Roseiconus lacunae: one gene and its partner. The protein of the gene in region 1 interacts with the protein of each later gene in a pairwise test. Links are inferred from orthologs where the notes say so. Each region holds a gene or a part of one and is shown in the gene's direction. Other genes may lie near its edges. The genes, in order: FYC48_RS11530 and dnaB.

Region 1 (9,475 bases):
GCGTACCGAACGGCCAATTCATTTTCAGTCAAACGGCCGTCCTTATTGCGATCGAAATCGAGAGGATTGCCGGAGAAACGACTGGTAATCTCGTTCTTGTCCAACACACCGTTGCGGTTTCGGTCGTAGCGGCGAATCGTGTTCCGAGCTTCTTCGCGGTCCTTGTCGGTCACCGCAACGGACATCATCTCAGCCGCGGCGCCGAAACCGAGTAGTGTCGGAAGAGCTTCTTCTTCGACTTCGGCTCCGAAGCCAGGGACAAGCAAATCAGGCGTCAAACCATCATCGTCAGACCCCGAAGAGCCTCGTGAAGAGTCGCGCCCGCCGCCTTCACGCATTTTTTGGAATGCGTCGGTGACTCGCTTGATCGAAATCGGTTGCCCCGGCTTGATGCTTGGGTCGGCGGATTGCAATCGTTGAATCAGAAACTGTGCCGGCCCCTGCTGTTCATCCGGATCGATGGTGCCGTTACCGTTGCGATCCAGCCGGCTCAAAAAGCTGCTCGGATCAAAACCGCCACGATCGCCACCTCGTCCGCCTCGGTCTCCCCCCCGACCGCCTCGGTCGCCGCCGGGAGCGCCGCCGCGGTCGCCACCGGGTGAACCTCCACGAAACCCACCGCCGGGAGGGCCTCCACCCGGGAATCCACCACCGGGAGGGCCTCCGCGAAAGCCTCCGGGAGGTCCGCCGCGAAAACCGCCACGTCCGCCGTCGTCATCTCCGCCTCGCTGCGCAACCGCAGGCGTGGTACAAACGACCAGGAGTGCGACCAAAAATCCGCCGAAGAGTTGTTTTTGTGCGTTCATAGAAGATGAAACCAACGCCAAATGAAAAGGTTTCGATCGTCATCACACGGGGGGCGGAGATAACGACCGCTCAAGCAAATTTTAACAAAGCGTACTTCTTTTTACCGCGCCGTAAGATCATCACCGACTCACTCGCCAAGTCTGACTCGGTCAATTTGAGGTTCATGTCGGTTGTACGCCGGTTATTGAGGTAAACGCCCCCCTCTTTAATGCCTCGGCGGGCATCGCTACTGCTGGTTGCTAACCCGGCCAATTGCAGTGCTTCGACGATCCACAATCCTTCGCCGGACAGCATGTCGCGATTGAGTTGCTTATTGGGAACGTCGGCGAAAATCTGTCCGAGTTGGTGATCATCCAATGCTTCGATTTCACCGCCGAAGAGCACCTTGCTGGCAGCCTGGGCGGACCGAATGCCGTCTTCACCATGAACGAAATTCACGAGCCATTCGGCGAGTCGCTTTTGAGCCGTGCGAGCGGCCGGATCAGATTTCGTCGCTTCGGCCAGGCGGTTGTACTCGTCTTGGTCAATTTCAGTCAGGTAGGCAATGCATCGCATCACATCGCTATCGTCCACATTGACCCAGTATTGGAAAAACTCGTAGGGGCTGGTCTTTTCTGGATCCAACCAAACCGTTCCCTTCTCGGTTTTGCCCATTTTGCGACCGTCGGACGTCGTCAACAGGGGCGCGGTCAGACCAAAAACCTGTTTTGACAACATTCGCCGCGCCAAATCGATTCCGGCGGTCACATTGCCCCATTGATCGCTGCCACCTGCCTGAATCCGACAGTCATGATTCTTGCATAGGTACACGAAGTCATAGGCCTGTAGCAGCATGTAGCTAAATTCGGTGTAGCTCAACCCTGCCTCGCTGCCCAATCGCGCACGCACCGATTCCTTTCCCATCATCGCACCGACGGGAAAGTTTTTGCCGATATCACGCAAAAATTCGAGGTAGCTGTACTCCTTCATCCAATCGAAGTTATTGAGCAACAACGCTGCCTGATCGCCTTCGAAGGACAAATACTTTCGCATCTGGTTTTCGATGCCGGCTACGTTAGCGTCCAGCTGATCCGCCGTTAGCAAGTTGCGTTCTTCGCTTTTACCGCTGGGATCACCAATCATGCCAGTCGCCCCACCAACGAGCGCGATCGGTCGGTGCCCGGCATTCTGAAAACGGCGCAGCATCATTAACTGCATCAGGGAACCGACATGCAGTGATGTCGCGGTGGGATCGAACCCAATGTAAACCGTCTGTGGCCCCGATTGGAGCAGTTTATCGAGACCGGCCTCGTCGGTTGATTGATGGATCAACCCGCGCCACTTCAACTCGGAAATTAGGTCTTGTTCACTCATCGTGGTTCGTTGTCTTACTGTTCTGCTTTCGGCTGTTCACCAAGGCTTCGGCAATTGCCAAATCGCCCCGGTGTGTGATTTTAATATTTTCGGCGGAGCACTCGACCAGTGCGACCTCTGTCCCCGTCCGGGAGACCAATTCGGCATCGTCGGTCGCGGGTCTGCCCCGATGTCGCTGATAAGCTTGACGCAAAATGGAAGGCCGAAACACCTGGGGTGTCTGGGCCAACCACAGCGTGCTGCGATCGATGGTGCGACACGATTGCCCCTCGTCAAGTGTTTGCTTGACGGTCGCAGTCACGGGGCTAGCCAGGATTGCAGCGCCGGTTTGCGACGCCCGTTCGAACACACGATCGAGTTCACCGGGCTTGACGAGCGGCCGCGCGGCGTCGTGTACGGCGACCAATTCGATCGCCGGATCATCGATTACCAGATTAAGACCCGCACCGACACTTTCGGTTCGCTGGGCACCTCCCGAAACCAGTTCAATTCCTAACGACGCAACGGCCGCCGCCCCGACAGACACAAAGTAGTCCCGGTCGCGATCGGATATCGGCATCACGATCCGCTTGACCGCTCGGTGACTGCGCAGGACCGTCGCGGTTTGTTCCCAGATCGGCTTTCCGTCGAGCAACGTGAACAACTTATTTTGGTCCGATCCAAATCGTTGTCCGCTACCCGCCGCGGGCATGATCACCGCGACCGAAGAAATGAATTGATTCATCTGCTTTCGTCAGTCGCCGTACGACAGTAGGCGAGCAAGAGAGGCAACTTGTGAATCCCCGTCGCCGAAACGCGTTGCAAAGTCACGTCGGCGAGCGAGTACACCGACTGGTTATCGCCGTGCGGCTTCGTGCTTCAATGGAACCCACGCGGCGTTTTCACCGCTGCTGGCGACACACTGCTGGATAAAATACATCCCTTCGACGCCATCATAGCAGTTCGTGTAAACAGTGTCCTTCTTCTCGACCGACTTGCCGGCGGCGCGTTCGGCCATCGCGTCAAATGCCGAAGCGTACACGTTGGCAAACGCTTCGAAGAATGCTTCTGGGTGCCCCGACGGCAGGCGGCAAGCGGCGGCCCCCATTGAATTCATGAAGGGTGCATTTGGATCGCGAGTCAAGATTTGATGCGCCTTGCCGTTTTGTCGATAGATCATCTCGTTGGGATTCTCTTGCCGCCAACGCAGCGACCCTTTGGTTCCATCGATTTCAATTTCCAAATCGTTTTCACGGCCGTGGCTGATCTGGGATGCGGTGACCGTTCCCAAGGCGCCGTTCTCATAACGGATCACGGCGGTCCCGTAGTCATCCAGCTTTCGACCTTCGACGAATGTTTTCAAGCTGCAGCTCACTTGATCGGGCAAGAGTCCCGTCATGTAGCGACCGAGGTTGTAAGCGTGCGTCGCGATGTCACCAAAGGCACCCGCCGCACCGCTTTTACTCGGGTCGGTACGCCAAGCCGCCTGTTTTTGGTCTTCTTCTTCCAACGACGTCCGCAACCAACCTTGAATGTACTGGGCGCGGACGGCATTGATTTCGCCTAATTCACCGCTAGCGATCATCTCGCGTGCTTGGCGAACGAGCGGATAGCCGGTGTAGTTGTGCGAGAGCGCGAACACCGCGTCGTTGGCTTGAACGGTTTCGAGCAGCTGTTCTGCCTGGGCAAGATCGAACGTCATCGGCTTGTCACAAACCACGTTAAAGCCGGCTTTGATTGCCGCATCGGCGACTTCAAAGTGAACGTGGTTTGGCGTCGCGATGCTGACGAAATCGATTCGCTCGCCCTCGGGAAGTTTCAATTCCGCTTCCAGCATTTCTTGATAGCTGGTGTAGGCACGGTCTTCAGCGATCCCGTAGTCCGGTGCGGAAGCCTTTGCGCGTTCGGGGTTGCTACTGAGTGCTCCGGCGACCAAGGTCGCACGATTGTCCAAGCAAGCGGCAATGGAATGGACGCGGCCGATGAACGAGCCTTGTCCTCCGCCAACCAGTGCCATTCGGAGCTTTCGGTTTAGGGGTTCATTCAGAGCCATGGCGGTTTTGTTGACCTCGGTGGTGCGAAGGGGGACAATAAACGCTTCGAGGGGAAAAATTCTCAGCGGGTTGCAATCGTAAAGTTCCTCCGCCTGCGCTACAATTCCCCGTCAACCGCTTGTCCGGCTCGTCAGCAACCTTCAAACCGCTCGCCTGGAGCTTCGTTCATGACGTTCAATCCCAACGAATCGCCACTTCAAACGCCTCCTCAAGATCACCCCGCTGCCCCGACAGACGGAATCGGAAAGGGCAGAAAATGGATTGCCTTTTTCGCCACCACAACGTTGTTGTCAAGTTTCGCGGCCGCATACTTTGCCGGACAGAGCCAAGCACTGCACGACCATCACGCATCGCAGCCACCTGTCAACTCGGCAGATTCGTCCAAGTGGAATCTTCCGGCACTTAACGCGACCGCAGCGGTCACGAGCGAAAAGTTTTCGATGGCGACCGGCTTGATCAGCAGTGACGCCGAAGGCCTCTTCGTGCTCGATCACAATTCCGGGCTTCTACAATGTTCGGTTGTTTATCCGCGACTGGGGAAATTCCTTGGGTTGTTCACCGTGAATGTCCAAGACGTTCTCGGCAGTGGAAAAGGCACCGGCTACATGATGGCGACCGGATTGGTCGATGCGCCTAGCAGCAACAACAATCCCGTGGCGTCGTCGGTCATCTATGTCCTGAACACATCCACCGGGATGTATGCGTGCTACTACATTCCATTCAATCGCACGTTCCTCAATTCAGGAAAACCACAACAGGGTTCGCTCGTGCTGCTCTCGACCGGTTCAGCCGATCCGGTGATCGACCGCGACTCGCAGCGCTAACGCCTCAAAGTCACCGTAGCGGAACGCGCCGAGCGTTTCGGTTGCCTCTCGGTCAACCCCGACTCATCACCCAATCGCACCACACCGCAAGTCTTGCCAGCTTTCGCTACGTAGGGGCCTGAAAGTCAATCGTCGCTTGCCGATTCGGTCAGATGCAGTAGCATTGAGCCTGCGGATCGGCGTTCATTGGGTTGGCCGACCGGCGGCTTCAATCTCTCGTTCGTGCAGGAATCTCGTTGGCTCACGGATTGAACCCCGCGCAATCAGACGCGGTCAACACGCTCTCTGGACCACTCTTGGTGCTCGCCGGCGCGGGGACCGGTAAGACCCGTGTGGTCACGTTCCGGATCGCCAATTTGATCCGCAACGGAACCTCTCCCGATCGTATCCTTGCGGTAACGTTCACCAACAAGGCCGCCGGCGAAATGAAGGAGCGGATCGGTGAGCTGCTGGGGTATTCCAAACGCAGAAAAAAGAAGGGTGAGAAACGGCCTGAGCCAACGATCAGTACCTTCCACGCCCACTGCGTCCGAGTTTTAAGGCGGCACGCCAAAGCACTCGGTTATCCCGCCAAGTTTTCCATCTATGACCGCAGCGATCAAGAGTCACTTGCGCGCTCCATTTTGCGAGAATTGCGTTTGCCCGGCACGGCACTCAAACCCGGTGACTTACTGAACATCATCAGCAATTGGAAAAATGCGTCGATCATGCCCGAGCGGGCGCCGTTGGAGGCCTCCAATGACAAAGAACACCTCGCCGCGGCGGGCTACCGTCGCTACCAAGAGGGTTTGAAAAGTCGTGGCGCGATGGACTTTGATGACCTGCTCCTGCAAACCGAGATTCTGTTCGACGAACATCCGGCGATCCGTGACGAAGAGGCCGGTCGATTTGATCACGTCTTGGTCGATGAATACCAAGATACGAACGGCAGTCAGTATCGGATCACCAAACATTTGGCCGGCAAACATCGAAACCTTTGTGTCGTCGGTGATGATGATCAATCCATCTATGCGTGGCGGGGCGCCGATGTCACGCACATCCTGAATTTCAAGAACGATTGGCCTGACGCCAAGGTTGTTTGTTTGGAAGCGAACTACCGAAGTTGCGGGTCGATCCTTGAAATGGCGAATCGCTTGATCCAGTTCAACAAGTATCGGCACGACAAAGTCCTGCGTCCTTCCCGTCCGGACGGCATCCGGCCACGAATCGCTCAGCACAAAGACGAGATTAAGGAATCCCAGTCCGTCGTGGGCGAAATCAAGCACCTCATTGAAAATGAGCACGTTCAGCCACGTGACATCGCGATCTTGTTTCGCACTAACGAACAACCACGGTTGTTCGAAACCGAACTCCGGAAGGCAGACGTTCCATACGTCATGTTGGGAAGCCAATCGTTCTTCGATCGTCGTGAAGTACGCGACATGGTGGCGTACTTGAAATGGATCGATCAGCCTGACGACGAAGTCTCGTTGTTGCGAGTCATCAACACGCCGGCGCGTGGGTTGAGCCCAAAGGCGGTCAAGACGTTGATGGAGCACGCCGTCGCTGCGGGAGTTCCGATTTGGCAAATCATGCAAAAGCCCGACGTCGTTGCCGAACTTTCACCGGCCGCCCAGCGGGGTGTCGCGCAGCTTCAGTCGATTCACCACGATGTGAACACACGCGCGAAAAGCGAATCGCTCTCGGCGGCGATGGAAACACTGCTGACACAAACGTCCTATAGTGACGAAATCAACCGTTTATACGACGAACCCGAAGACCGACAAAACCGCATGGCATCGCTTGGCGAAGTCACCAACGCGTTGTCCGCTTTCGAAGACAACCGTGAAAACGCCGACTTGACCGGCTTCTTGGCCGACATCGCGCTTTCTGGTCGCGAGATGGGAAATGAAAAAGACAAGCTGGCGATGCAAAACGCCGTTTGGTTGTTGACGCTGCACGCCGCGAAAGGCCTGGAGTTCCCTGTCGTTTATATGGTTGGCTTGGAAGAAGGCTTATTGCCCCATTCGCGAAGCGTCAAATCGGGACGCGACGAGGATATCGCCGAAGAACGACGCCTCTGCTACGTTGGGATCACTCGCGCCCAAGAAAAACTAACGATGTCGCTCGCATTGACTCGGCGAAAATGGGGCAAGCCACGCCCGACAATCCCCAGCCAATTTCTGTACGAAGTCACCGGCCAAGCCGAAAACGCAAAGAAATACCAGCGTCAACAACGGCCGGTTGCCCGTTAGCAATCGACGGTCCTACAGAATGTAGCCGATTGGCTGTCGGCGATGGTTGCTTCATTGGACACCTCTCTGCGATGTAACACTCCGCGGCTGTAAGATCGATGGCGCCGCGATCCGGTCTCTACTCCATCCCAATCAGCCGCCTTGCGATAGCGTGCGGTTCCAACGATCAACCACCAAACACCGCCACCCTCACCACACCCACAGCCCTCTAAAACAAGACCAGGTTCTGGAGATACGAAACACCCTGTTGAATCTCTTCAAAACTTGAATCCTCACGCCCGACGACGAGTGGTCCGGTGAAGCCTGCGTCGTCAAGCGTCGCCAGAACTTGGGGGTAGTCCACGGTGCCTTCCCCGATTGGCACACGAATGCCACGTCCCGCCGCCAAATCAAGAACTCCGTCGGTCGCACAGACAACTTGGATTCGACCTCGCAATACTCGAAGCGCCTCCACCGCATCATGTCGATTGACGACCAGCTGTCCTGGGTTATAAGCAACCGCGACGAATCCCTCATCGTCTTTGTCGAGGATTGATGCCAACGTCTCGCCAGACTCCGCGCCCGTTTCTGCCGCTAAGAACGCTCCGACTTTTGCGCCGTAGCGGCCAAGGTCTTGGAGAACCGATTCCAACGTCTCAAAACGAGGATCAGCTTGATCATCAGGGACGTAACCGATGTGGTTGACAACCGATCCAGCCCCTAACTTGTAGGCCAACTGCATCGCCGACTTGGTCGCCTCGACTCTCCGCTGAAGCTCGTGAAGATTGTCGTACCCACGGCGTGTTTGAAAACGTAAACTAGCGACCCGTAAGTTGCGTTCATCGAGAAGCTTCTTTAAATGCCGCAGTCCCGTTTCGGTCAGATTTTCCGGATGTACCTCGCCGCGGCCGTTTAGCTCCACGGCACGAACGCCCATCCGAGCGGCCACGTCGAGAGATTTTTTTAGTGGTAGTTTTAGGCAGTCCAGGCGGATCGCGAGTTTAAGTTCGGCCATGAATATTCGATGCCGGGTTAAGCGGTAAAACAGGGCGTGGGGCTCTCAATCAGACCCACGGCGAAGTGTGGCGACAAAGGTGCGTGCGACGCTTCGCTTTCTCGATGAAATTAGCGTCGGCAATGCAACCTAGCAAGCGAGCTGGCAATTCGCGACAGATCGACTTCGTCGACGAGCCTTCGTGTTTCGTCACGATCACTTTTCCCTTTCGGCTCCGCTCGGCTGCGGAAGGCCAATCGGCTAATCTTGAATTCGGATCTTGACGCAGCAGCGGTCGCCCGCCGAGTATCTGGCGACTAGGATCGACCGGTCCCCGAATTGGTACGATCGCGTATCATAGACGCTCTCCAGTTTCGGCTTTCTCCATTCACGTCTTCTCTCACCTCCGGTGTGATCTTCGATGACCGATCCGGCGACACGCGTCGAGCAACTTCGTGATGAAATACGACGGCATGATCATGCGTATTATGTGGAAGCCAAGCCAACGATCTCTGACTTGCAGTACGATCAACTGCTCCGAGAACTCCGTGATCTTGAAGACCTGCATCCGCAGCTTCTTACCGAAGACTCTCCGACGCGCCGAATCGGTGACGCCCCGGTCGAACATCTTCGTCAAGTCGAACATGCGGTCCCGATGCTGTCGATCGACAACACATACTCGCTCGATGAACTCCGAGCCTACTTTGAACGAACCGAGAAGCTGCTCGAGGGTGAACCGATCAAGTGGGTGATGGAATATAAGATCGATGGCGTCGCGGCATCGGTGCGTTACCAAGATGGGGTTTTAACGCTCGGACTAACCCGGGGTAACGGAACGGTCGGCGATGATATCACGCATAACGTCCGAACCATCCGTGATCTGCCACTGAAGACAACCGCCGAGAGCGCCCCCCAAATCTTGGAGGTTCGGGGCGAGGTTTACATGACCAACGAGGACCTTTCGGAACTCAACAAACGGCAAGTTGCCGCGGGTGGCGAACCGTACAAGAACACTCGAAACGTGACCGCTGGGACGATCCGTTTGCTTGATCCGGCGATCGCGGCCGAGCGACAGCTAAGATTCTTTTGTCATGGGGTCGGACAAGTCGAAGGCCTCAAGGCGACGACTCACATGGAGTTCTTGCGTGAAGTCGCATCATATGGGATCCCGATGACACCCAACGTTCGCCCTTTCAATTCGTGGCAGGACGCGATCGAAGCTGTCGCGAAACTCGAAGAAGCGATGCCCGA
Region 2 (9,485 bases), on another replicon or contig:
GCCATCTGTTGACTCGTTGATTGGAGTTATGTCGCCGCTCGGACAACCTGCGGAAGTATACCGGATCCACCTACCTAAAGCCAACGAGGCTATGAAGATCCGGACTTGGATCACATCTGTCCAATATCGAAGTGTTAATCGGCGAAGGGCCAACCTTCCCGACTTGCCAAGCGCACAAAACATTTCGGAGACACAATTTTAGTCCATGCAGATTTCGTGAAGACGGCGAGTTCCGAAGCGACCCAAAAACCGCAAGCAGATACATTACAAGGACTTACGCCGATCCAATAACTTCTAATTCGCTCTCGGAAGAAAAAGTTCGACAGTTTTTCCACCCACCGGAATTCCTTGCCACCCCGCCGAATGCGTCCACCAAACGGACCTCCGGATGACGTCTCCAACCGTGAATTCTTGCCTCATGCGAATGAAGATCAGTCTGCGAAACGAATCCCAGCCGGCCGATCAACAATTCGATTTGACTTGCGTGCTAGCAAACCTAGAATCTCGCCCACTCAACGAACGCCGAGGGAATTTGATAGCATTTTCGCTTCCGGTGGATCGTCGAGGGTATCGATTGACTTGGGAGGCTGAGATGCCACCCAGCGGAGCTAGGTTGGCTGCTTGTCTTGCCAACGCTTTGGCTGCTTTTCCGAGTCGATCCATTAGGCCAATTTTCCGCCGAACGTTGCGATCGCAGTTTCCCCTGTTACTGCCGGTTCCGCGATGGTCGGTCGGGTTTCGAACGTTACGCAATGATCCATGATGGAGGACTGCGCTCCCGGTATGTCCACAACGCACGGCTGCAACAATGACTCGGAGGTCATTGTCACATTCAAGGAGGCTTTGAAGCAGCGTGTGGGCGCGGAGCGATATCAGATTTGGTTCTCTGGTGTCGAGTTCGACGTCGAATCAACGCCCTCGGTCGAATCAACGCCCTCGACCGAGAACGCAGCTGAAAGCTCAGCTGGGTCCCCGGCGGCGGCTTCCCAGAACGCGCAAGTATCTCCGGGCTGCATCATCGCGACCGCACGCGGACAATTTGCGGCAGACCGGTTGAGCAAGAACTTCCTTTCGGCAATGCGAGCTGCCGCGTCGGCGGCGTGTGGCTCGTTGACGAACATTCGCATCGATGTCGCGTCTACACCGACACAACAGGTGGGGCTGCCGTTTGAAGACGTGGGCACCGATGCCAATTCGGTCGCCGACCAAACCGACTCCGCCCCCCCAGCAAGCGATCAGGCAGACGCGCAGGCGGCAAGCGAGTCCACCGCAGCGGCTGCTTCATCAGACTTCGACGCCTCTGCTGTCCGAGGGACGGCCCGACCAAAATCGCGCCCACAGACAAAGGCTCAGCGAAACGACCGGGCGTCCAAGCGGCGACGTCCCCAAACGCAGTCATTGGCAGCGATTTTAGCCGACGGAATCGACTCGCGAAAAACCGCGTCCGGTTCAGCGTCCCCGCCGCCGAAGCGACAAACGTCTGCTGGTCCCGCGACCGCGGCGGCATCTGCGCCACAGGCGATGCCGGCGTCCACGCGTGAAAATATGCGTCGTGCGATGGACCATAGTTGGGATAACTTTGTGACAGGTCCGAGCAATCGACTGGCCGTCACCGCATGCGAAATGACCATCGAATCACCTCGGACGGCATCACCGCTGGTGCTGTGGGGACCGCCGGGCTGTGGCAAGTCACACTTGCTTGGAGCGGTTGCAAAAAAGCTCCGCACCATTCACCGCATGCGGCAGGTCATCATCCTGTCGGCGGAAGACTTCACGAACGATTTTATCAAAGCACTTCACGGCAACAGCTTGCCGGCGTTCCGGTCGCGGTTTCGTGATGCGAGTGCACTACTGATCGACGACATCCAATTCTTCGTTGACAAGAAGGCGACGATTCGCGAGCTGCAACACACGATTGAAATGTTCGCCGAAGCCGGCAAGCCACTGGTATTTGCCGGAACGAAAGCCCCCACCGAGATCAAAGGCTTGGGTGGTGAATTGAGCGGGCGTTTGGCGTCTGGATTGGTTTGCCAAGTCAACAGCCTGGACTTCGAAACCCGCATCGAATTGCTGCGTCGCTATGCCAACCAAAGTTCCCCCGACGCGTGGCCCGAAGAAACCCTTTCTGAAATCGCCGAAGCGGTTGACGGGGACGGTCGGTTGCTGATCGGGATCGCAAACTTGATCTCATTGTTGCAGCGGATGTATGGCTCGATGCCGACGATGGAACAGATTCGCCAGCACGGGTCACACTTGCTACGAAGTTCCGGTGTACCGATTACGTTGCAAACGATCGAGCAAGCGGTCGAGAAGGTATTCCAGTTAGAAGGCCGTTCGTTGCAGTCGGGCTCACAAGCAAAAAGCCTGACCGGGCCGCGGATGTTGGCCATGTATTTGTCGCGTGAAATGACCGGCAGCCCCTATTCGGAAATCGGCGGCCACTATGGCGGACGCAGCCATAGCACGGCGATCTTGGCTTCCCAACGTGTCAAGCAGTGGCTCGAAGCGAATAAGCAGATCGGTCGTGGGACGACAGCGTTGGCGACTGACGAAGCGATCCGCCGAGTCGAAGCGATGCTAAAGACCGGCTGATCCCCCGTGACCGGTTGAACTTGATCGGCCAACGCGAACAATACAAACTGCTCCGCCTGAGATTCTCACGCGACGTCACAGCTACCAACCAAGGATCGGTGTTTTGAGTACCGGAGACTTTGATCGTTCTAAATTTAAGAAGGACAAGAAACGTCCCCAATCTGCCGCCGAGATCTTGCAGCGCCAGCCGCCGTTTGATCTTGAAGCCGAAATGGGCGTGCTCGGCAGCATCTTGATTCTTCCGGAAGTCTGCGACGACTTGGCGTCTCTGCGGGCGGACGATTTTTACGACGACGCCAACCGAATCATCTACGCACAGCTTCGCGAGATGTACGACACCGGTGAGAAAATCGATGTCACACTTCTGGTGGCTCGCTTAAAGAAGACCGACGACTTCGAAAAAATCGGGGGTGCGGCGTATTTGGCGAGGCTTTCGTCGGCCGTACCCAATGCCGCCCACGCGGTGTACTACGGCGAGATCGTTTCCGAAAAAGCGGTCTATCGAAAGCTGATCCACGCCGGGACCGACATCCTTCGCGACGCCTACGACCAATCCAGCGAGGCACGTGAGCTGTGTGCACAGGCGGAAGCGAAAGTCTTCTCGATCATGGACGGTCGCTCGGCCAATTCCTTGCATTCGATGAACGACGTTTTGCACGCGGCGATGGACCGGATGGAAGCCCGCCTTCGAGGTGAAGTTACCGAAGGCACCGTCGAAACCGGATTGACCGATTACGACACGATGACCGGTGGGCTACATATGGGCGAACTGATCATCCTCGCCGCTCGACCGTCGATGGGGAAAACGGCGTTGGCGATGAACATTGCCGAACACTGCGCGATCGAACTGCGCCAGCCGGCTTTGTTTATCAGCTTGGAAATGTCGGGGATCGAATTGGCCGACCGGATGTTGTGTAGCCTGGCTCGCGTCAATGGGCACCGACTACGAAACGGAACGATCAGCGCTGACGACCAGACCCGCTTGATCAATAAGGCGAATGAGATCAGTACGGCGCCGTTTTACGTTGACGATTCGCCCAGTCGGACGGTCAGCGAAATTGCGGCGGCGGCACGCCGGATCAAACGTCGCGAGAACGGACTCGGGTTGATCGTGATCGATTACTTGCAGCTCATCGAACCAGATAACTCACGCGATCCACGTCAGGAGCAAGTCGCAAAAATCGCGCGACGCCTAAAAGGGATGGCGCGGGAACTGGGCGTACCGATGCTATGTCTCTCACAGCTCAACCGACAAGCCGAAGACAGCAAGGACCACCGTCCCAAGCTGAGCCACCTTCGTGAATCCGGTGCAATCGAGCAAGACGCCGACGTCGTGATGTTCGTCCACCGTGAAGAGTATTACCACCGTGGTGAAGATCGGGCTCAGTTCGCCGGGCAGGCGGAGATCATCATCGCCAAGCAGCGGAACGGACCGGTGGGCGATGTCCAATTGACTTGGGAATCGGACTTCACCCGCTTCGGTAACCGTGCCCCCGAGCACCACGATGAATTCAGCGACTATGCCGAATTCACCAGCCCGGGTGGTTTCTAAGCTTTCCTGTCGTGATTAACGCAACCTGCGTTACTTAAGCTCGGGGTCCGCTCGCAGCGTGAAGAACCCAAAGTGAATCCCGTCGGGTTCGTTGTAGCCGAAAGACCCTGTGGGTGCGAAGTACTTTTCAAACTCCGAGAACGGGGGCAATTCGTTCTTATCCATCAGCTGCGATATTTTCTTGACCGCTGGATTGTTTTCGCCCGCTTGGCGAAGGAAGTTGCGAGAGTTCTCGTCTTTGGCCAAGTCGTAAATCAGGCGAAAGCTCTGCGCTCCGTCGATGAACGACAGCACGAACGGATCATCGCCATCGAGTTTGCCGCCTAGTTCACCGGAGACTAACGAGTACTCAGGAAGTTCCAACAAGCGGGGAAGCTTTCCGGCATCGGCCAACGCCACCCTTTCGAGAAACTTGGTGCTATCGGAATAGATCAACCAGTTGCCGAGAATGAGGAAACTTGGTTCGGGGCGACGCAGGTTTTGAGGAAAATTACCGCCGGGGCCACGCAATCGATAGACAACATGTCCGGCGATCGTTTCGACAGTCATCGCGTTTTGCATCCGATCGCGAATGTCCGCCATCTTTGACTTGGCCTTCACCGGATCTTTTAGTTCAAACGCAAACGCGTTAACGCCACTGTTGATTCGTGCCGGGGGCTCCATCCAGGCAAGACGCACGAATCGGCCGTTCAGATTTCCAACGACATCGTCTTGGATGCTTAATCCCAAACGCGTCATAACAGGGTCTTCAACGATCCGCTTCATCGCATCAACACCTTGGAAGCGATCGAGCACTTTGCCGAAGTTCTCGTATGCTTTGGCAAAATCCCAATTCAGCGACGAGTACTGCATAATGTCCTCGGGCACCCAATTCGGTGGAGCGGTTTCACCGGTTTCGGGACGTAAGACACCGAGGATGCCGTCGCGCGGGGGATCGATCTTGATATGGTAGTGCGCGATACCTTCGAACACATCTCCGCCTCGGAACGAACTACCGCCGATCCCACCGATACGAGCCGCGCCCATTTCTTCGATGGTCGGCCAGATTAGAGCCACGGCAATAGAATCGGACCGTTTGATAATCCGATCGGCGATCGCATGCGGATCTGCAAAAAACGTGACTTGCGGACGCGTATCTTCGGCGCCGACACAACGCGACATGATGGTGCCAAATGTTGCATTGTCAGCGAGCGTCGGTTCGTCACTTTTTCCGATCCAGTGATTGAGCACATCCTGAGCGGCGGAGTGGCCGACACCGATGACGAACGTGCCGTCGCGTTCGAAAAACTCGATCGGCAATCGGCCGGCACGATTGGGCAACATTCGGGTCACTTCGGTTCCATCGATTTTGGTGACTCGTCGGACCCGTTGTTTTTTGACTTCTTGTTCGAAGCGGTCGACGATCTTCATCAAGCTATCGATGTTGTCGCCGGCGTCGATCAGGAAAGTGAATCCGAACGAGTACTGCTCTCGCAATTCGGCGCGACGCTTGCGACGTTCGATCTCGTCTTCGCTGGCATCTTCATCGGATTGTAGCTCCGGTTTTTCGTCCCCCTCGAGCGGCTTGGCTGGGTGCAGGGCGAAAGCGACTTGGCCCTGTGGGATCGCGAGCAATTCGTCGAGACCGATTCCGATCTCATCGCTTGCTTCTTGGAACAAGTCTTTCAAGGTGGCATAAAGGTCATCGGCAAATGGTCGGAACTTTGGATCCTGGATCATTTTTCCGAGCGACGATGACTTAAGATCCTGGCGTAGATCAGCGGCATCATCTAAACGGATGTAGGCCAGCGTGTCGCTGGGAAACAGTCGAGGAGCGCCTGGTAGCGCGCCGTCTTTGTCCTTTTCGGCTGCCGAAGTGGTAGGCAAACCGGTGAGCATTCCACCGGCGACTATCGCTAGCGACATCACGGCTGTCTTGACGGATCCGGAAACGCGGAAAACGCCGGAATGGGGACGAATCACTGTCATTGGTGTGCCACACAAGAAGAAGGGGAATGAAACGATCGGACAAGGCCTGCTAATCGGTCGATCTTGTTCAGATTCTAGTCGTCTTTCAGCTCAAACTCGCCTACGACTTAATCACGCCAACACCGCCCCGAAAAAATCGTGACCAGCGTACATTTGCGTATACAACCGAGGGTGGTTGGCTTTGGACCTGCCGAAGCAACATGTGAATTACTGAGCGGCCGGTCGAGACGGGAATGAACGATCGACGTAGGTTTCGATGCGTACGTTAGTTCTGAACTTGTCGCTTGATTCGGTTTTGCGACCTCGATCTTGGGACTTTCAGATGAAGTTCCTAGGCGAAATCCGAAACGTTTGGAGGCGCGTAAGGTTAAAGTAGGGTAACAAATTGAATGAACTTCTTCTCGCCAATGGTGCACGCTTCCATGTCGAATTTGCCAACTCATCGCCCGCTTCGCCGCGTCATGATCGCAGTGATGGGCAATTTGGTGCTAGCGACCCTCGCGACGGCTCAGTTTTCCAGCGACACCGGTGATACCGGCGTCGGCACTGGGACAGACTCTGGAGCAACGGCGGGCGGCACATCGAGTTTTGGCAGCGCGATGTCGGCCAGTGGTGCGAGCACGTTCGCAGGTGTTGAGCGAGGCTCAACGATTGGAAGTGAAAACGTCTCTGGATTCGGAGCCGCTGCGGAATCGACGGGTGGCGGAGGAGGTGCGGCAGCCGGAGGCGGACGCGCCGGCGGCGTCGGTGGACTTGGAGGGCTCGGCGGCTTGTTCGGGGCACTGGGAAGTGCGTTTGGGGGGCAGGATGCGAGCAGTACACAGCCAACGATCCGAGTTAAATTACGATCGGCCGTCAACGTCGCTCCACTGGACAGTCGCCTGGTTCAACGCTCTGCCAATCAAGTGCTCTCACGAGTTCCCGTGTCAACCGGCACACAAAATGTTCGCGTCACAATGAATGGTCGCAGAGCCACCTTGACCGGCATCGTAGGCAGCGACAAAGAGCGTCGAATGAGCGAACTGTTGCTACGTTTAGAACCCGGCGTCAGCTCGATTGACAATCAGATCACCGTCGCGCAGTAAACGGCCCCAATCCATAAGGTGCCAGCCACTTACCGGTTCATAACGGTTCATAAGGTGCCAGCCACTTACCGGTTCTATAAGGTGCCAGCCACTTACCGGACGATGCAATGCTAGCATCACATGACTGAGGTGATGACTTAGGTGCAAACCGCGAAGCAATGTACAAGTTGACTTAGGAGTCGTTGCTGCTAGATTGACCGCACCCCCAAATAGGAGAGTGCGATGCCTCGACCTCAGCGGTGCGAACAATTCATATCAAGTGATGTTTGTGTGGTGCACGTGACGCAGCGATGCGTCCGCAGGGCTTGGCTTGCCGGTGTCGACCCGCTTAGTGGTCGAGACTACTCCTATCGAAAAGAATGGATTCGCCGCAGGAAGGAGGCCCTCGCTTCGGTATTTGCGATCGATGTGCTCACTTATGCAATCATGAGCAACCACTTACATCTGGTTTTGCGCAGCAGACCCGATGTCTGTGCCCAATGGACCGATGAGGATGTTGCCATTCGATGGCTGCGGGTGTTTCCAGGCAAACGGCTTGAAGAGCACCTAGCTGAACCAAACGAGAACGATGTCAAAATGTTGGTTCGCAATAAAGAACGGATCCATCAGATACGTTCACGGTTGTCCGACATCTCCTGGTTTATGCGAGCCTTGTCGGAACCAATTGCGCGTATCGCGAACAAGCAGGACGAGTGCACTGGCCGATTTTGGGAAGGGCGTTTCAAGGCACAGCGAATTGTTGACGAGGCTGGCTTACTGGCGTGCAGTATGTACGTTGATCTCAATCCAGTCCGCGCCGCGGTTGCATCGAGTCCCGAAAACGCCCCTTACACCAGCGCGTATGACCGCGCAAAATCTAAGTCAGGCGAAAAGATCAATTCCGCTGCCTTTGACCTTAAGCCAGTCAGCACCGAAGAAGCCGTCCACGAAATACGCGATAAGTCACTAAACGATCTTCGCCAGAAACAAGCGAAGAAACGCAACAGACCGATAGACAAACGCGTCTCCCCAGACGCATGGCTCAGCCCATTGCGGCTCAAACCTGACAAACTCGCCAGTGATGCAGAAGTCCACACCGAAGGCGTTCGAAGCAGTAACCGCGGCTTCTTGAATGTGGACTGGGAAACGTATTGGGAATTGCTGCGATGGACCGCGAGACAAAGTGTCGAAACCGCCAGTACCGAAATCCCAAGGTCGCTTGCGAAATCACTTCGAAAAGTTGGAATCGATGCGCCATTATGGCGTGACTTAGTCTGGAACTGGCCGCGATATTTTGGCCAAACGTCGTGCGTCGGGAGTCCTGAAGCGATGAAGGAACACGCCGAAACTGTCGGGCGTCGACATCACCGAGGGCAGGCACTCGCAGCCCATTGTTTTTGCTAACCATGCCCTGATGACAACTGACCGTTGGCTCACGCGTCCAATGTCAGCCATGCACTCTGGTGCGATGCTCTATCCGCGATCCATCGCGGCAGCGACTCTCAGCGATTATGACATGCAGTTTTCTGCCACTGTAAGTCCTGAGAAATAGCGATTGCGCCCAAGAAATTGGAGTTGCAGTTGCACCTCGACCACCTCTGTCAATCCGGCGCAACGGGGCACAACACTCGCCTTTTCCCGCGCCGTCGTCGTCGTTCACTTTCGCATGGCCGACCGAGGGTGCATTCAAATGGTGGCTGGCACCGATTGGATGATGGTGGCTGGCACCGATTGGATGATTGGCTATTGGATGATGGTGGCTGGCACCGATTGGATGATTGGCTATTGGATGATGGTGGCTGGCACCGATTGGATGATGGTGGAGACTTATGGGGAGGCTTGGCGCTTGATGTACTCTAACGCGGCCGCCTCGGTGGTTAGCTCGCCGTCGAGTTGCTTTTGCCGTACTTTGGTTAACCAATCACGAAACTTCGGCCCGGGACGGAAACCTTCCTGAATGAGCCGATCCCCTGTCACCAACGGTGCAGGATCAAGCTTCTCCGCCGACCACTGCAAGACCTCTTCACAGCGTCTTACCCCTCGGTCACCAATCGATCCATCAGCGCCGACAAGCGATTTGGCGACTTGCAACGCGACGGCTATGTCCCGATTGACCATCAAGGGCTGCAACTGAGACCATGCCAGATGTTCCGCATGAATCAATCGTTTGGACAACTCCGATGCCGTGCGAACTCGACGCACCTCCTCTCCTGACAACTTCCACCGTTCAGCCAAATCTCCCAACGTCGTCGCCCATACGGATTCCTCTCCTCCTCCAAGTCCAAGCAATACCAATGCCAAGGAGGTCT

What was found.
Region 2: the proteins of FYC48_RS11530 (region 1) and dnaB interact in binary tests that used the Escherichia coli proteins (3 or more experiments, as listed by UniProt). The link is inferred for Roseiconus lacunae from one-to-one orthologs.

What each region holds. Positions count from the first base shown.
Region 1 is NZ_VSZO01000007.1:390,903-400,377, forward strand. The notes cover bases 4,821-7,749. They hold FYC48_RS11530 (ATP-dependent helicase), read left to right. Parts: upstream 4,821-5,247; coding sequence 5,248-7,251; downstream 7,252-7,749. Other genes in these bases: FYC48_RS11525 (hypothetical protein), read left to right, coding at 4,821-5,017; FYC48_RS11535 (sugar phosphate isomerase/epimerase family protein), read right to left, coding at 7,460-7,749. Also shown: FYC48_RS11505 (EF-hand domain-containing protein), read right to left, coding at 1-806; tyrS (tyrosine--tRNA ligase), read right to left, coding at 877-2,160; ispD (2-C-methyl-D-erythritol 4-phosphate cytidylyltransferase), read right to left, coding at 2,153-2,884; FYC48_RS11520 (Gfo/Idh/MocA family protein), read right to left, coding at 2,996-4,156; more of FYC48_RS11525, read left to right, coding at 4,361-4,820; more of FYC48_RS11535, read right to left, coding at 7,750-8,245; NAD-dependent DNA ligase LigA, read left to right, coding at 8,646-9,475. UniProt on the Escherichia coli protein: Rep helicase is a single-stranded (ss)DNA-dependent ATPase involved in DNA replication; it can initiate unwinding at a nick in the DNA. It binds to ssDNA and acts in a progressive fashion along the DNA in the 3' to 5' direction.
Region 2 is NZ_VSZO01000009.1:331,342-340,826, forward strand. The notes cover bases 1,981-4,919. They hold dnaB (replicative DNA helicase), read left to right. Parts: upstream 1,981-2,695; coding sequence 2,696-4,144; downstream 4,145-4,919. Other genes in these bases: FYC48_RS13940 (DnaA/Hda family protein), read left to right, coding at 1,981-2,592; FYC48_RS13950 (hypothetical protein), read right to left, coding at 4,175-4,919. Also shown: transcriptional repressor LexA, read right to left, coding at 1-5; more of FYC48_RS13940, read left to right, coding at 784-1,980; more of FYC48_RS13950, read right to left, coding at 4,920-6,112; FYC48_RS13955 (BON domain-containing protein), read left to right, coding at 6,535-7,197; FYC48_RS13960 (hypothetical protein), read left to right, coding at 7,420-8,580; FYC48_RS13965 (hypothetical protein), read left to right, coding at 8,857-9,036; FYC48_RS13970 (CCA tRNA nucleotidyltransferase), read right to left, coding at 9,004-9,485. UniProt on the Escherichia coli protein: The main replicative DNA helicase, it participates in initiation and elongation during chromosome replication. Travels ahead of the DNA replisome, separating dsDNA into templates for DNA synthesis.